DNA from 4 places in the Rossellomorea sp. DA94 genome. Region 1 is predicted to be linked to each of the others. Evidence: riboswitches for the same ligand, from Rfam matches in the RefSeq annotation. Region 1 holds a riboswitch; each other region holds the start of a gene.

Region 1 (4,159 bases):
GGAGGTAAGCCAGACAGAAGAATTAAACGAATCGATCAGATCCCATGCGTTGGAAGCCGTTTATCTATATACACCGATGTGTGGTACATGTCAGGTCGCGGGTAAAATGTTGGAAGTGGTCGAGAAACTCCCCCAGTCATTTCATTTTGTGAAGGCGAACCTGAACTATCTGCCCCAATTTGCCGAAGAACAATCCATTGAAAGCGTCCCCTGCCTTCTTTTATTTAAAGATGGACAGGAAATGGAAAGAATCTATGCCTTTCAATCCGTCCCATTCCTATACGAAACCATCAACAAAATCCAAAACATCTAGTGGGGATAAGAGACCTTTATGAAAGGTCTTTTTATTTTGTCTTCACTTCTATTCTTCACCAGCTTTAGAAATAGGATGAAATTGCCCTCTCAACACATATGAATAAATGACTATTAAAACGAACTAATTTGAGAAGTACATTATTAGTGTTGATTGGAGCGGAAGATGCTCGACTCCTTCGGGAATAGCGGGAAAGTTGAGACCCCGCAGGGCGAAGCACGAGGAGGCTCAACTCACGCCCCGAAGAAAGCGAGCATCTGGAGCGGAAATCAACCAGCACGATGCTGATAAAAAACAGAAAAAATTTACGAAAGTAGTCATTTTCTTTCTACAAACGAGGACATATTTCTTGGGAAATGTTTCGAATCCCATCATTTTTTGACTGGTCATCACCCAATTTCTTACTGTTCGACAAATAAGATAAACTCATTCAAAACATGTCGAGAATGTCTAAAAGGAAAAAATACCTAAAAGTGGAATTGATACTATATAGAAGTTTCACTGGGAGGGTATTCATGCGAATCTATTTAGAGGAATTAGTAGATCAGTGTCATTCAAGGTATCACTTACGACTCTTATTTCCGGACAGCCCATTTGTTCTTCAGTTTCAATGTGAAAAGGAACGTTATGCAATCTCCATTTCAAACAGGCGGTGTACTGTATTGACTGATGGTAGCGGGGAATCGCATTTTGTCATTGAGGGACAAGAGCAGGACATGCTATCCCTACTAACAGGAGAAGAGCGATTGTCTCAACTGATTGAAAACGGCATCCTGGAAGTCAGGGGAGGATACCGCCAGCTGTTATTTGTAGAATCCATCCTCTGGCTGACAAGGTCCAGGGTCAAGGAACCGGTTCAAGTTTAAAAAACATAAGAAAAAAGAATTGACACATTTCTATTTTCGATGATAGAATCTCTCTTGTAGCAAATTTTCAGAGTCTTTAACAATTCAAAAAATTAAATAAATCGATACTTTACTCTTATTTAGAGAGGTGGAGGGACGTGCCCTATGAAGCCCGGCAACCGTCAATGAAAATTGAAATGGTGCCAATTCACTCAAAGCATTTGCTTTGAAAGATGAGAGAAAGGATAGTCCTATATATGATTATGCCTTTCTGCTTATCGCAGGAAGGCATTTTTTATTGTAAACGAAAAGGCTGTGGGGATTGCCCGGTATGTGCAACTGTAATTCTTATTAAAAAGGTCGTTTTACTCAGAAAGAAGGTGGAGACAGCATGATTACCATATCAGATGTGAAAAAAATCTATCAATCAAAATCTGGCCAGATTTCAGCCGTTGATGGCGTCACCATCGACATTGGCCAAGGGGAAATTTTTGGAGTGATTGGCTATAGTGGGGCAGGGAAAAGTACGTTGATCCGGATGCTCAATGGACTTGAAGTTCCCACGAATGGAACCGTGAACGTAAATGGACAGATCGTTTCCAAAGTGAAAGGGAAAGATCTTCGGCAGGCGAGGCAGTCAATAGGGATGATCTTTCAGCATTTCAATCTCCTTTGGTCGCGTACGGTACTTGAAAATATCCAGTTTCCATTAGAAATAGCCGGAGTTTCTAAGAAGGAGAGAGTGCGAAGGGCCAATGAATTATTGGAGCTGGTGGGATTAGAAGGAAGAGGAGACGCCTATCCATCCCAGTTGAGCGGTGGACAGAAACAGAGGGTCGGGATTGCGAGATCCCTTGCAAATAATCCCGACGTCCTTCTCTGTGACGAAGCCACCTCTGCTTTAGATCCGCAAACAACCGATTCCATCCTTGATTTATTGGTGGATATTAATAAACGTTTAGGTCTGACCATCGTCCTGATCACCCATGAAATGCATGTGATCAAAAAAATCTGCCATCGTGTGGCGGTCATGGAACAAGGGAAGGTGGTAGAACTAGGGGATGTTCTTGAGGTGTTCAGAAATCCTAAAGAGCAGGTGACAAAGCGATTTGTGAGAGAAGTATCTCAAGTGGAAGAAACAGGGGAAACAATCGATCACCTCGTAGCTCAGTATCCGGAAGGAAAAGTACTGAAATTCACCTTTGTTGGTGAATCGACTGAGCAACCGCTCATTACCAGCTTGATCCGAAGTTTCGACTTGGATGTCAATATCCTTCAAGGACAGATTTCCCAGACGCAAAAAGGGGCTTATGGTACGCTGTTCGTTCATCTTGATGGAAACGAAGAGACGATTTCTGCAGCCGTTGCCTTCGCTGAGGAACAGATGGTCAAAGTGGAGGTGATCGGAGGATGATAGAAAATATATTTCCGAATGTGGACTGGGAGAAGATGTGGGAAGCGACAGTTGAAACCCTTTATATGACGGGGATGTCAGTTCTGATTACCTTCGTAGTAGGACTGATTCTCGGGATCCTGTTATTTCTTACATCCAAGGAAAATTTATGGGAAAACAAGCTTACATATACGGTGACCAGTGCAGTGGTCAATGTATTCCGCTCGATTCCGTTCATTATCCTGATTGTATTACTCATTCCATTTACAAAATTCTTATTGGATACCATCCGCGGGGCGAACGCGGCCCTGCCCGCCCTGATCATCGGAGCAGCACCGTTTTACGCACGCATGGTGGAAATTGCATTGAGAGAAGTGAACAAAGGCGTCATCGAAGCAGCGAAAGCGATGGGAGCGAAGACTAGCACGATCATATGGAAAGTGCTTATTCCCGAATCTCTTCCGGCTTTGGTTTCAGGTATCACGGTAACAGCCATCGCCCTGGTGGGGTATACGGCAATGGCGGGTGTCATCGGTGCCGGGGGATTAGGAAACCTCGCTTACCTGGATGGTTTTCAACGGAGCAGGGAGGATGTAACCCTTGCCGCAACCATCATGATTTTACTCGTTGTATTTGCCATTCAAATCATTGGTGACTACTTCACAAATAAATTAGACAAACGATAAGAGGAGAGAAAACAGATGAAAAAATGGTTAGCAGGAATAGTAGCAGCAACAAGTATCTTTGGATTGGCAGCATGCGGGAGTGATTCCGGCTCTGGAAGCAGTGACGGGAAGGAATTAGTGGTAGGAGCGTCAAACGTTCCCCATGCGGAAATCCTTGAAAAAGTGAAACCGATTTTGGAAGATAAGGGAATCGACCTGCAAATTGAAACATATCAAGACTATATCCTTCCGAATAAAGACTTGGACAATGGTGATTTGGATGCGAACTACTTCCAAACCGTACCTTACATGGACTTGCAGATGAAAGAGAACGAATATGATTTCGTCAATGCAGGCGGAATTCATATCGAGCCAATCGGTGTATATTCCAAAAAGTATAAATCTCTTGAGGACCTTCCTGAAGGTGCCACGATCTTGATGAGTAATTCCGTATCCGATCATGGCCGCATCCTTACATTATTAGAGAAAAAAGGTCTGATCACGTTAAAGGACGGAGTGGAAAATACACAGGCACAGCTGGAAGACATCAAAGAAAATCCAAAAAAACTGAAATTCGATTATGAATACGAAGCGGCACTCCTTCCGCAAATGTATGAAAATGAAGAAGGGGACGCAGTTGTGATTAACTCCAACTATGCCATAGATGCAGGCTTGAAACCCCTGGAGGACTCCATCGCCATCGAAGACAGCAACTCCCCATATGTGAACGTAATTGCTGTAAATAAAGGTGACGAAAACAAAGAAGAAGTGAAAGAATTGGTCAAAGCCCTGCGCTCAAAAGAAATCCAGGACTTCATTAATGAAGAATGGGATGGAGCAGTTGTACCCGTAACGGAATAACAATAGAAAAGAGGCTGGGACATACCTTAATCCAATTCCTCTAAAGACGAATAAAGTGGTGACTACTTGTTACACCGCTATT
Region 2 (4,159 bases), 170 kb from region 1:
TGAGCTAACCAAAATTGCTTGGAAGCATGATGTACAGGTGATGATTGAAGGCCCTGGTCATGTACCTATGCATATGATTAAAGAGAATGTGGATAAGCAAATGGAAATCTGTCATGAAGCTCCTTTTTATACCCTGGGGCCATTAACGACAGATATTGCACCGGGGTATGATCACATTACTTCCGCCATAGGGGCTGCCATGATCGGTTGGTTTGGAACAGCTATGCTGTGCTATGTAACACCGAAAGAGCATCTGGGATTACCGAATAAAGATGATGTGCGAGAGGGTGTCATTGCTTATAAAATCGCCGCACACGCAGCGGATTTGGCGAAAGGGCATCCAGGGGCACAAGTAAGGGATAATGCCGTTTCTAAGGCTCGATTTGAATTTAGATGGAATGACCAATTTAATTTATCCCTGGACCCGGAACGTGCAAGGGAGTATCATGATGAAACACTTCCTGCAGAAGGGGCAAAAACGGCCCATTTTTGTTCAATGTGTGGACCGAAATTTTGTTCAATGAGAATATCACATGATATAAGGGGAATGGAGCAGAATAGCATTGATGATGTTCATAAGGAAATAGAAAAAGGATTGAAAGAAAAATCGAAGGAGTTTGTGGAAAATGGATCAAACATCTATCGATAAACCTACCTGTCATGTCCTCAAATTGAAGTATGAGATCATAAAGCTCAATCAGAAAATCACCCAACTCGAAAAAGAAGTGAAGAGCATTCAGGAAAACTGCAGGCATGTCTTCTATGAGACTGATGTAACAAGGTCTTGTATCAAATGTCATTATGTAGAAAGTACCTATTATTAGAAAAGTGTAAGTTATTGATTGAATTTCTTTTGACAGCTCTTATGTACCGTGCTACGATTATTACAAATTTCAGAATAGTAAATGAATATGTGAAACTCTTATTGAGAGAGGTGGAGGGACTGGCCCTGTGAAACCCGGCAACCATTCAACGGAATTGTTGAAAAGGTGCTAATTCCTGCAAAGCAAACGGCTTTGGAAAATAAGAGAGGATTCTATTAACATGAAACCCTCTCTACAGTAGTTAGAGAGGGTTTTACGTTTTTTTGAAAGAAAAATTAAATAGACCAATGCAATAGGTGCTGAGACACTCTCAGCTAAAAGGGAAGACCGGTGAAAATCCGGCGCGGTCCCGCCACTGTAACGGGGAGCGACTTATCATTCAACCACTATTTCTGTTGAAATGGGAAGGGATAAGAAGCTGTGAACCTAAGTCAGGAGACCTGCCTGTTGTATGCGCTTATGCTCTACGTGGATATAGAGAGGGGTGAGGAATACGTGTTGAGGATATCAGTTTGTCTCGACTCTAGTTAGATATGCGTATGAATCTCTCTTTCATTTGAAAGGGAGATTTTTTTGTTGGGACTACGTACTAAAGATGATAAAGATGGGGAGTGTGAATGATGAGTAAGGTCATGAGTTCGAGTTTAGGGTATCCGAGGATTGGAGAAAATCGTGAGTGGAAAAAGACATTGGAAGAATATTGGGCAGGTAAGGTTGACGAAGATTCCTTCCTGGAACAAATAGAGAACATTCGCCTGGATCATGTGAAGAAGCAGCTGGATCAAGGGGTGGATTTGATTCCACTCGGGGATTTCAGCTTATATGATCATGTACTTGATACTGCGGCCATGTTCGGAATCGTTCCCGACAGATTTCACTATAAAGGCGGGAAAGTCAGTCTGGATACGTATTTTGAAATGGCAAGGGGGGCAAAGGGGGCAGCAGCATCAGAAATGACGAAATGGTTTAACACCAATTATCATTATATTGTCCCGGAACTTGGGGAATCCGTACCTCAACTGGTGGAAAATCGTCCGCTATTCTATTACAAGGAAGCGAAAGAAAAGCTTGGTATTAAGGGGAAGCCGGTAATAGTGGGTCCATTCACCTTCGTGAAATTATCTAAAGGATATTATGAAGTAGACTATCAATCAATCGTAAACGACTTTGTGCCTTTATATGCCGGGATCTTGCGAGAATTGCAGGAAGAGGGAGTAGAATGGGTGCAGATCGACGAGCCGATCCTGTGTGCTTCCATCACAAAACAAGAGATTGATCGATTTACCGAAATTTACGGAAGATTAAAGAAAGCCGCTCCTGATGTAAAGATTATTCTTCAAACCTATTTTGATCATTTAGAACACTATAAAGAGGTGACAGCCATTCCTGTAGACGGGATAGGTATGGATTTTATATATGACCGGGGAGAGAATATGGCTGCACTAAAGCAAAACGGTTTCCCTAAAGATAAAATTCTGGCAGCAGGAGTTGTGGACGGCAGGAATATCTGGAGGACGAATCTTGTTGAAGCCCATTCATTTTTATCTGAATTGACTGATTATGTACCAAAGGACCGCTTAATCATTCAGCCATCATCCAGTTTGCTCCATGTACCGGTGACCGTGCGGAATGAAGAAACTTTGGATAAAACGCTTCGTAATGGTATTTCATTTGCTGATGAGAAATTGCAGGAAGTCGTCCTCCTAACAAGAGCCCTCGGGGAAGGAATATGGAGAGTGCAGAGTGATGTGGATGAATGTTTGAAGTCCATAAGTGACTTACATACATCGCCAAATAGAAACAAACCATCTGTTCAAGATAAGTTAAAAGGATTGAATCCATTAGATGTCGGACGAAAATCTCCATTTTCGATTCGCATGGTAGCACAGTCAAAGCTCCCTCTTCTTCCCACTACCACAATTGGCAGCTTCCCTCAGACAAGGGAGGTAAGAAGACAAAGGAAGAAGTGGCGTAATGGAGAGCTTGATGAGGGTGAGTATCAACGGTTCATTCGTGCAGAAATAAAGCGGTGGATCGACATTCAGGAAGAAATCGGCCTGGACGTATTTGTACATGGAGAATTTGAACGGACCGATATGGTGGAATTTTTCGGTGAGAAACTAGAGGGATTTCACTTCACTACATTCGGATGGGTCCAATCCTACGGGTCCAGATGTGTGAAGCCTCCAATCATTTATGGGGATGTGAATTTCAAAGAGCCGATGACAGTTAAAGAAACCGTGTATGCCCAATCTCTAACTGATAAACCGGTAAAGGGAATGGTAACGGGCCCTATTACCATTCTAAACTGGTCCTTTGTTCGGAATGACATTCCCCGCTATATAGTAGCTAATCAAATAGCGCTCTCTCTTCGGAAAGAGATTGAGTCACTCGAAGATGAGGGAATATGGATGATCCAGGTAGACGAACCGGCACTTAGAGAGGGTTTACCCTTAAAAAAGGAACGGTGGGAAGAATATTTACAGGCTGCGGTCTTTTCATTTAAGTTAGCCACATCATCGGTGCAAAATGAAACTCAAATTCATACTCATATGTGTTACTCTGATTTTGAAGATATCATTGAAGCAATCCGTAACCTTGATGCTGATGTACTCTCCATCGAAACCTCAAGGAGTCATGGTGAATTAATCAATGTATTTCAAGAAAATAGGTACGACAAAGGGATAGGATTGGGCGTTTACGATATTCACAGTCCCTTTATCCCTGATCGTGAGGAGATCATTTCGCATATTAGACGATCTTTACAGGTGCTGGATCCAAAACAATTCTGGATCAACCCTGATTGCGGATTGAAAACACGGGGGATACCTGAAACCATTTCATCGCTTAAAGTGATGGTGGAAGCAGCGAAACATGTTCGGAAGGAATTACTGGTAAAGAGAGAATCATAAAGGGAGGTGACGCAATTCAATCGTTGAATTGCGTCTTTCCCTGTAAAGCTTTTTGAAAGGAGCTCAAAAGTTGTCATACATAGCTATAGGAAGAATCATACAGGTGTACAATGAACGATGCCCTGACCGCACTTTTCTATATATGATTAGTGACAAAGGGGAAGATGAATTAGAGCAGGGTAGAATATCATTGAGAACGGCATTGAGGCTTGAGGCATGTAAAAAAATCTGTAACATATATGCCCCTAGTTAAAATTAAAAGTCGATTTGATTAGATGGAGGGCAAAAAGTTCTTCCCTAAATCCTAGACTTTGTGTTAACTTATTGTTATATAGGGTTTACATACAAGGGGGATTTTAACATGAATGGAGAAAAACTGCGGATGATCATTCACTGTGCCATCTTTGCTGCCATGACAGGAAT
Region 3 (4,159 bases), 180 kb from region 1:
CTATAACAGTTCTAAGGAGGAGCACACATGCTTTGGACCATCATCGGAATCTTATTAGTTCTTTGGTTACTAGGATTGATCTTTAAAATCGGTGGAGCCGTCATCCATGTTCTACTGATCATCGCCGTTGTCGTATTCTTATTCAACAGAATCACCGGCCGGAAAAAAGGGCTATAACGATAACAAAGGTCCGTCCCTCAATCGTGAGGGACGGACCTTTGTATGTTAGTTAAGAGATTTATTTAACGGACGGGCCGCCTTTTTGTTCGATGTCAGAAGGGACGTTCGAGAATTTCTTGAAGTTCTCGTTGAATTTGTGAGCAAGTTCTTTTGCTTTGACTTCATAAGCCGCTTCATTGGACCATGTTTTCTTAGGTTGAAGTACTTCGTCTGGAACGCCAGGAACGTGAACCGGGATGTTCAGACCGAAAATCTCGTCTGTTGCCGTTTCCACATTCGTAAGTTCACCCTCAAGTGCCGCCTGTATCATGGCGCGGGTGTAGGAAAGCTTCATGCGATTCCCCACTCCGTATTCTCCGCCGGTCCAACCTGTATTCACGAGGAATACCTGTGCATTGTGCTCATCGATCTTCTTACCGAGCATTTCTGCGTAACGAGTGGCAGGAAGCGGAAGGAATGGAGATCCAAAGCAAGTTGAGAAAGTTGCCTGTGGTGAAGTGATTCCACGCTCCGTACCTGCAAGCTTCGATGTATATCCACTTAAGAAATGATACATTGCCTGTTCTTTTGTCAGCTTGCTGATCGGAGGTAATACGCCGAAAGCATCAGCTGTTAAGAAAACAATCGTATTTGGGTGTCCTGCGATACTTGGTTCCACGATGTTTTCCATCGCTTGAAGGGGGTAGGCAGCACGCGTGTTTTCTGTTAAAGTGTTATCATCATAATCCGCGATGCGGGACATGTCATCAAGAACGACATTTTCAAGTACCGAACCGAAACGGATCGCATCAAAGATCTGAGGTTCTTTTTCACGTGTAAGCCCGATGCACTTAGCATAGCATCCGCCTTCGATATTGAATACGCCGTTCGGGGACCATCCGTGCTCATCATCACCGATCAAACGGCGGTTTGGATCTGCGGATAAAGTCGTTTTACCAGTACCGGATAATCCGAAGAACAACGCTACATCGCCTTCGCGTCCAACGTTTGAAGAACAGTGCATGGAAAGGATGTCGGATTCAGGAAGTACATAGTTCATGACCGAGAAGATGGATTTCTTCATTTCACCGGCATATTCCGTACCGCCGATCAACACGATCCGTTTTTCAAATGAAACGATGATGAACGTTTCAGAGTGAGTGCCATCCACTTCTGGATCAGCCTTGAAGTTCGGTGCTGAAATGACGGTGAATTCAGATTGATGATCTTTTAACTCTTCTGTTTCCGGGCGGATGAATAATTGGTGGGCAAACAGATTATGCCAGGCAAACTCATTGATCACCTGGATCGGTAGTCTATGTTTCGGGTCTGCCCCTGCGAACCCTTTAAATGAAAATACTTCTTCTTTTTCTTTTAAGTATTCGATGACTTTTGTATATAATTTATCGAATGATTCCGAAGAGATCGGCTGATTGACAGAACCCCATTCGATTTTATCTTTCGTCGTTGGTTCTTCTACAATAAATTTATCTTTAGGAGAGCGTCCTGTGTATTTACCAGTTTCTGCTCTGATTGCACCTGATGAAGTTAAAACGCCTTCATTTCGTTGAAGGACCTTTTCGACTAGTTGAGAAACAGATAATTGTTCCTGGATGTTTTGACCATTAAGTAATTCCGTTAATTCATTAGACATGCTCACTGAATTCATTCGAACCCTTCCTTTATATAAATTTATTTAAATGGTATCGTTTACTTTACAAAAATAGTATAACACAATCAAGCTATTAGTCTATACTATTTATTTAATTTTATAATGTGTCTTCATTTTGTCACATTTCTTGACCGAATAAAGCTTGTTTCTTCTTATTTATATGAAATGCACCTCGCAATGATTAGCCTCATTACCCCATTAGGTTATGTACATGATAAAAAAACAGGCTGAAACCACGAAATGAATGGTTAAACCTGTCACTCAAAAAAAGTTGACACCACTTGTCCTAACCGTTATCATTGTTCCTTGAACGGATACTCTTATCCTGAGCTGGTGGAGGGAGCAGACCCTATGAAACCCAGCAACCTGCTAAATAGTGAATGGATCCATTTCTTTAATGAATCCGATTAAGCGAAGGTGCTAAACTGAGGCAAGGTCTCTAAAACCTTGAACGATAAGAGAGAAAAGGCGCGGCTATGATCTGAAACCTTTCCTCTGAAACTTTTTCCACGAGGAAGGGTTTTTTCTGTTTATAGTGGACCACATGCACATAAATCATGATTTATTTATAAAAGAATCATGTTTACTTCATACTACTTAGGGAAATGAGTACCGTATCTGTTTACTGTTTTGTCAGAAGAATTGTTCTGACAAATATGCTTAAGGAGGAACCTTGATGTCAACTAAACGTCGTCTGTTTACATCTGAGTCCGTAACCGAAGGACATCCAGATAAAATTTGTGACCAAATTTCTGATTCAATTCTTGATGCAATTCTGACCAATGATCCGAATGCACGTGTAGCGTGTGAAACGTCTGTCACAACGGGTCTTGTGCTTGTTGCAGGTGAAATCACTACGAATACGTATGTTGATATCCCGAAAATCGTTCGTGAAACGATCCGTGAAATTGGCTATACCCGTGCGAAATACGGCTTTGATGCTGAAACATGTGCAGTTCTGACTTCCATTGATGAGCAGTCTGCCGATATCGCTCAAGGTGTCGATCAGGCCCTTGAGGCCCGTGAAGGTCAAATGACGGATGAAGAAATCGATGCAATCGGTGCAGGTGACCAAGGATTGATGTTCGGATTCGCTTGTAATGAAACGAAAGAGCTTATGCCTCTTCCGATTTCCCTTGCCCACAAAATCTCCCGTCGTTTAACGGAAGTACGTAAAGAAGAGATCCTTCCTTACCTTCGTCCGGATGGAAAAACACAAGTAACCGTTGAATACGATGAAAACGATAAGCCGGTCCGCATCGACACGATCGTCATCTCTACTCAGCATCACCCTGAAGTGACGCTTGAGCAAATCCAACGCAACCTGAAAGAATATGTCATCGACCCGGTTGTACCGAAAGAACTGATCGATGAAGAAACGAAATATTTCATCAACCCGACTGGCCGCTTCGTAATCGGTGGACCACAAGGTGATGCAGGTCTGACAGGACGTAAAATCATCGTTGACACATATGGCGGATACGCACGTCACGGTGGCGGTGCCTTCTCTGGTAAGGATGCAACGAAAGTGGACCGTTCAGCGGCTTATGCAGCGCGCTATGTAGCGAAGAACATCGTGGCAGCGGGACTTGCTGAGAAATGTGAAGTTCAATTAGCGTATGCAATCGGTGTGGCGAAGCCCGTATCCATCTCCGTTGATACATTTGGAACAGGGAAAGTGTCAGAAGATGTATTAATTGACGTTGTGAGCAATAACTTTGACCTTCGTCCTGCAGGAATCATCAAGATGCTTGACCTTCGTCGTCCGATCTACAAGCAGACAGCTGCTTACGGACACTTCGGCCGTAACGATCTTGATCTTCCTTGGGAACGCACAAACAAAGCGGATGCGTTGAAAGCAGAAGCATTAGGCGAATAAGGAAAGATAGAAGAGACCAACACTCTTTGGGGTGTTGGTCTTTTTGTTGATGATCAAAAGAAAATCTTCCATGAGTATTCTCAAGGAGGATGGGGTATCCCAAGTATAGGAAGTTAAAACGGTTTGATGTTCTTATAATATTGTCCTTTTTCTGCGTATTCTCTTGAAATGCGCTTCATTTCACTGATATCGTGCTCATTGAGCTCCCTCACGACTTTTGCCGGCCGTCCGAATGCAAGGGTATTTGGCGGGATGACCTTCCCTTGTGGGACAAGGCTTCCGGCTCCGATGAACGCCCCTTCGCCGATTTCGGCATTATCAAGAATGATGGAGCCCATGCCAATCAATGCCTTTTTCCTGATTTTGCAGCTATGTAGGATCACCCCATGGCCGACGGTCACTTCATCTTCAAGGATAAGAGGGTTATTTGGACTCTGATGGAGAATGGA
Region 4 (4,159 bases), 970 kb from region 1:
GACGATTGCGGTCATGCCTTTTCTCCCAACGACCAAGGCAGATGCGGAAAAAGCCCATAAAAATGGACATGAGGTTATCGTCCACCTACCCATGGAACCGATGTCAGGGAAAGCGAGCTGGCTCGGACCGGGGGCCATCACGACCTCCCTATCCGATGAAGAAATCAGGAAGAGAGTGGAGCAAGCCCTGGAAGAGGTTCCTTATGCAGTAGGAGTCAATCATCATATGGGCTCGAAGGCCACCGCTGATGAGCGGGTCATGAGGATTGTCCTCGGCATATGCAAGGAAAGGGGTTTATTTTATCTGGATAGTAAAACAACAGGAAAGAGTGTCATTCCGAAGCTTGCAAAGGAAATGGGCGTCCCATACCTAGAAAACGAATTATTCTTTGATGATATCTACACCATTCAACACATCGGGAAGCAGGCGAGACTCCTTTCAAAGACATTGGATCGTGATGATGCAACCATCGCGATCGGGCATGTGGGGGTTACAGGCATGAAGGTTGCCACCATGTTAAAAGAATTTCTTCCCCTTTATGAGAAAAAAGCGTCGATCGTACCACTATCCGACCTCATACCGGAATATCATTTGATTGATGAGAGCATGCCTTGATGGTGTGCTTTTTCACAAATATTAGTAAAAATTCGGTTAACTTGATGCTTAATTTTTTGAGGAAAGGAAACTCTCCTTTATAATCAGTATGTAAGAAGGAGATGATTCGAAATGGATTATGCAATCGTGACAGGAGCAACAAGGGGATTAGGGGAGTCCGTCGCCAGGCTCTTTATTGAAAAAGGCATCGGTATTCTCAATATATCCCGTTCGGATAATGACAGCTTACAAAAGCTTGCACGGGAAAAAGAAGTGTCGTATGAATTCTTTCCCTGTGATCTATCTCAATCGGGACAAACAGAAGCGGTGTTCCGCGAAGTAGGGGCAAAGGTATTTGGATCTGGAGCCAAGAAGATATATGTCGTTCAAAATGCAGGCGTGGTGACACCGATCAATACGTCGGGTGAAGTGGAAAATGAAGCAATGGAAACGAGTGTCCACGTCAATCTACTTTCACCTATGATCGCCACCAATGAATTGCTCAAGGCAGCAAAAGGCTCTGAATCGAAAATGATCATGGTCAACATCAGTTCAGGAGCGGGAAGTCGTCCCGTTTATGGCTGGAGTACGTATTGCGCGACTAAGGCGGGAGTCAATATGCTGACTGAAACGGTGAGCCTTGAGCTCTCCAACACACATAGCCGTCATCAGGTCATCGCTTTCAGTCCGGGAGTGATGGATACGGATATGCAGGGGGAAATCCGCTCGTCCTCCAAAGAAGCCTTTGCCGAGGTTGAGTCGTTCCAGCGCTACAAAGAAGAGGGGATGCTGCGCAGCACGGACACGGTAGCGGATGCACTGGTGGCTCTCATAACCAAAACCAATATTGAAAGTGGTAAACTGTATCATGTGAATGATTTGTTATAAGAAAAGAGCAGATTCCGGAAATCGGGGTCTGCTTTTTTAATGGTGTTTGAATAACCCAGACACAAAAAAGAGACAAACCCAGACGGATTTGTCTCTTTTCCAACGGACTAAGAAGAACGGACCGGATCTCCATCAGTAGCGGTTCTCCGTGTGAACTTCGGAAGGGCGAATTGAATCGCAATCAGTCCGCAAACGGCAATCAGGACAGGGTAGAAGGCATAAGGGATGATGCTGACAGGTGATATGCCGGCTACTTCCGCCACTAACAGTGCCTGTGCACCGTATGGGATCAACCCTTGAACGGCACAAGAGAAAATATCGAGGATACTTGCTGACTTACGGGAATCTACGCCATACTGATCGCTAAGCGTTTTGGCCAGTGGTCCTGCGATGATAATGGAAATTGTGTTATTGGCTGTGCAAAGATTCGTCGAACTGACCAAGCCTGCTGTTGCAAGCTGTGCTCCCTGAGGAGATTTAATCTTACGTGTGGCATGGTAAAGGATAGCTTGAATCCCTCCATTATGACGAATCAGTTCGACGACTCCGCCGATCAGGATGGAAAGGATCACAATCTCTGCCATGCCCGTCATCCCGTCGGCTACACTACCAAAGTAACTCGATGGGGTAAAGCTTCCATCCGAAAATCCGATAACCCCTGCCAACACAATCCCGCCGATTAAAACGACAAATACGTTTAATCCTGCAAGGGCCCCAATGATCACTCCGAGGTAAGGGATGATTTTAATCCAGTCGAAGCTTCCTGCGTCGACGGAGGATGGAGTCCCCATCGTAAGGAAAAAAAGGATGACCATCGTGATGATGGCTGCGGGTAAGACAATGAAGAAGTTCACTTTGAACTTGTCCTTCATTTCGGTTTTCTGTGTGCGTACGGCTGCAATCGTTGTATCCGAGATGAACGATAAATTGTCCCCGAACATCGCTCCCCCGATGACGGTGGCCATAGCAAGTGGCATAGAAATGTCGGCTCCTGAGCTGATGCCTACTCCGATTGGGGCAAGTGCTGCAATCGTCCCCATTGATGTCCCCATTGATAGGGAAATGAAAGCGGCGATGATGAATAATCCAACAATGATCAGATTACCAGGAAGCACGGATAGGGCAAAATTGACGGTTGAATCAACGGCGCCCATCTTTTCTGCTACACCGGAAAACGCACCGGCTAATAAGAAGATAAAGACCATAATCATAATGTCCGGGTGCCCGGCACCTTTTGCGAACCGTTCAACCTTAGAGGTTAACGACTCTTTCCGATTCATCGCAAGGGCTACAATGGAGGCAATGATGATGGATACCAGTACAGGGAATGCATAAAAATCTCCTGAAAGGATCCCCGCTCCAAGGAACAGTGAAACAAATATGATCAAGGGCAATAAAGCCAGTAAATTACCTTTTTCTTGGTTCATGTCAAACACTCCTTTGTCGTGTGAAATCAAATAAAAAAACCTCTTCCAGTATAAGAAGAGGTTTCATTCAAACGAAACACTCCTCTTATCTTTCAAGCATTACGCTTGCTGGATGTGGCACAGCACTCATCATGAGTCCGCTGCCGAGACATCACAGGGCCAGTCCCTCCGTCTCTCTGGATAAGAAGATATGTTATTCAGTTCACTTAAAATATACTTCCATACTTTAAAGGGTTTAATCGAAAAAGTCAAACGGTAATTTATTGGAAATATACATGCAGGGCATGACTGCCACAGCTGGATCAAACGAAAGCGGCGGGAGATCGCCGTAGCAAGGCATGCATCATAAAACGCGGGAGTTTATCCATAAAAAGGCATAAACACATAGACAATTGAACGGTCAAGGTCTACTATAAGATAGACAAAAAACATCTTGGGGGATACGGTAGTGGAAAGAAATGTGCGAAATCAAATTTTTACGTTACAAGGGTTTTATCTATTGACCTTCTTCGGGGTTGGAAGTTTATATCCTTTACTCAGTGTATATTTAAGTGAAAGTGTGGGGTTAAATGGATATCAGATCGGAACCATCATGTCTGTCGGCCCGATCATGATGATTTTCTTCCAGCCGATATGGGGGATGGTCAGTGACACAACCAATAAGCCAACCGTCGTGTTGGGATTAACCTCCTTAGTTGCAGGGATCTTTGCTCTTGGTTATTTATTCATGGATGTTTACTATGGACTATTGGTGGTCGCGATTTTAGTTGCGATCTTCCAAAGTGCCATCATTCCCGTGTCTGACAGCATCAGCTTGAAGTATACAAGTAAAGTCGGTTATAACTACGGAAATATTCGTCTGTTCGGCTCATTGGGATTCGGGATTGCCGTGTTCGTCATGGGGAGGCTTTCAGAGGGATTCATCGGACCGACGATCATTTTCTACTCCTTCTTTATCTGTCTGGTCCTATCCGGATTCCTATCCTTCCGTTTTCCTAAAGAGAGAGCGGCAGCTAAGCTTGATCTAAAAGCCGGGATGAAGGAATTATTCACGATGAAGAAGTTTCTGATCTTCCTGGCCGTCACGTTCCTGGTGTTCGGCCCAAATTTAGCCAATAACGTGTATTTCGGATTATTCGTAGAAGATTCAGGTGGTACGTACGCCGGAATCGGTCTCGCATTTCTGATTGCCGTCCTATCAGAAGTACCGTTTATGAGAATCGCGGGAGGGTGGATTGATAAGTTCGGT

The links. A riboswitch is a leader RNA that binds a small molecule or an ion and turns the genes downstream of it on or off. The one in region 1 is predicted to bind S-adenosylmethionine.
Region 2: linked by a shared signal. The riboswitch ahead of metE (5-methyltetrahydropteroyltriglutamate--homocysteine S-methyltransferase) and the one ahead of P8596_RS20280 (methionine ABC transporter ATP-binding protein) in region 1 are both predicted to bind S-adenosylmethionine.
Region 3: linked by a shared signal. The riboswitch ahead of metK (methionine adenosyltransferase) and the one ahead of P8596_RS20280 (methionine ABC transporter ATP-binding protein) in region 1 are both predicted to bind S-adenosylmethionine.
Region 4: linked by a shared signal. The riboswitch ahead of P8596_RS01275 (Na+/H+ antiporter NhaC family protein) and the one ahead of P8596_RS20280 (methionine ABC transporter ATP-binding protein) in region 1 are both predicted to bind S-adenosylmethionine.

Annotation. Positions count from the first base shown of each region.
Region 1 covers NZ_CP122397.1:3,887,553-3,891,711, reverse strand. The annotation lists gene P8596_RS20290 (thioredoxin family protein) at 1-313, shown strand, start outside; gene P8596_RS20285 (SCP2 sterol-binding domain-containing protein) at 829-1,179, shown strand; SAM riboswitch class I at 1,292-1,398, shown strand; gene P8596_RS20280 (methionine ABC transporter ATP-binding protein) at 1,550-2,572, shown strand; gene P8596_RS20275 (methionine ABC transporter permease) at 2,569-3,237, shown strand; gene P8596_RS20270 (MetQ/NlpA family ABC transporter substrate-binding protein) at 3,253-4,077, shown strand.
Region 2 covers NZ_CP122397.1:3,713,217-3,717,375, reverse strand. The annotation lists gene thiC (phosphomethylpyrimidine synthase ThiC) at 1-649, shown strand, start outside; gene P8596_RS19315 (hypothetical protein) at 627-824, shown strand; SAM riboswitch class I at 920-1,030, shown strand; cobalamin riboswitch at 1,102-1,286, shown strand; gene metE (5-methyltetrahydropteroyltriglutamate--homocysteine S-methyltransferase) at 1,445-3,736, shown strand; gene P8596_RS19305 (biotin transporter BioY) at 4,098-4,159, shown strand, end outside.
Region 3 covers NZ_CP122397.1:3,707,573-3,711,731, reverse strand. The annotation lists gene P8596_RS19295 (lmo0937 family membrane protein) at 28-177, shown strand; gene pckA (phosphoenolpyruvate carboxykinase (ATP)) at 239-1,828, opposite strand; SAM riboswitch class I at 2,149-2,292, shown strand; gene metK (methionine adenosyltransferase) at 2,508-3,710, shown strand; gene P8596_RS19280 (gamma carbonic anhydrase) at 3,824-4,159, opposite strand, start outside.
Region 4 covers NZ_CP122397.1:225,760-229,918, forward strand. The annotation lists gene P8596_RS01265 (divergent polysaccharide deacetylase family protein) at 1-616, shown strand, start outside; gene P8596_RS01270 ((S)-benzoin forming benzil reductase) at 728-1,483, shown strand; gene P8596_RS01275 (Na+/H+ antiporter NhaC family protein) at 1,591-2,910, opposite strand; SAM riboswitch class I at 2,993-3,097, opposite strand; gene P8596_RS01280 (MFS transporter) at 3,359-4,159, shown strand, end outside.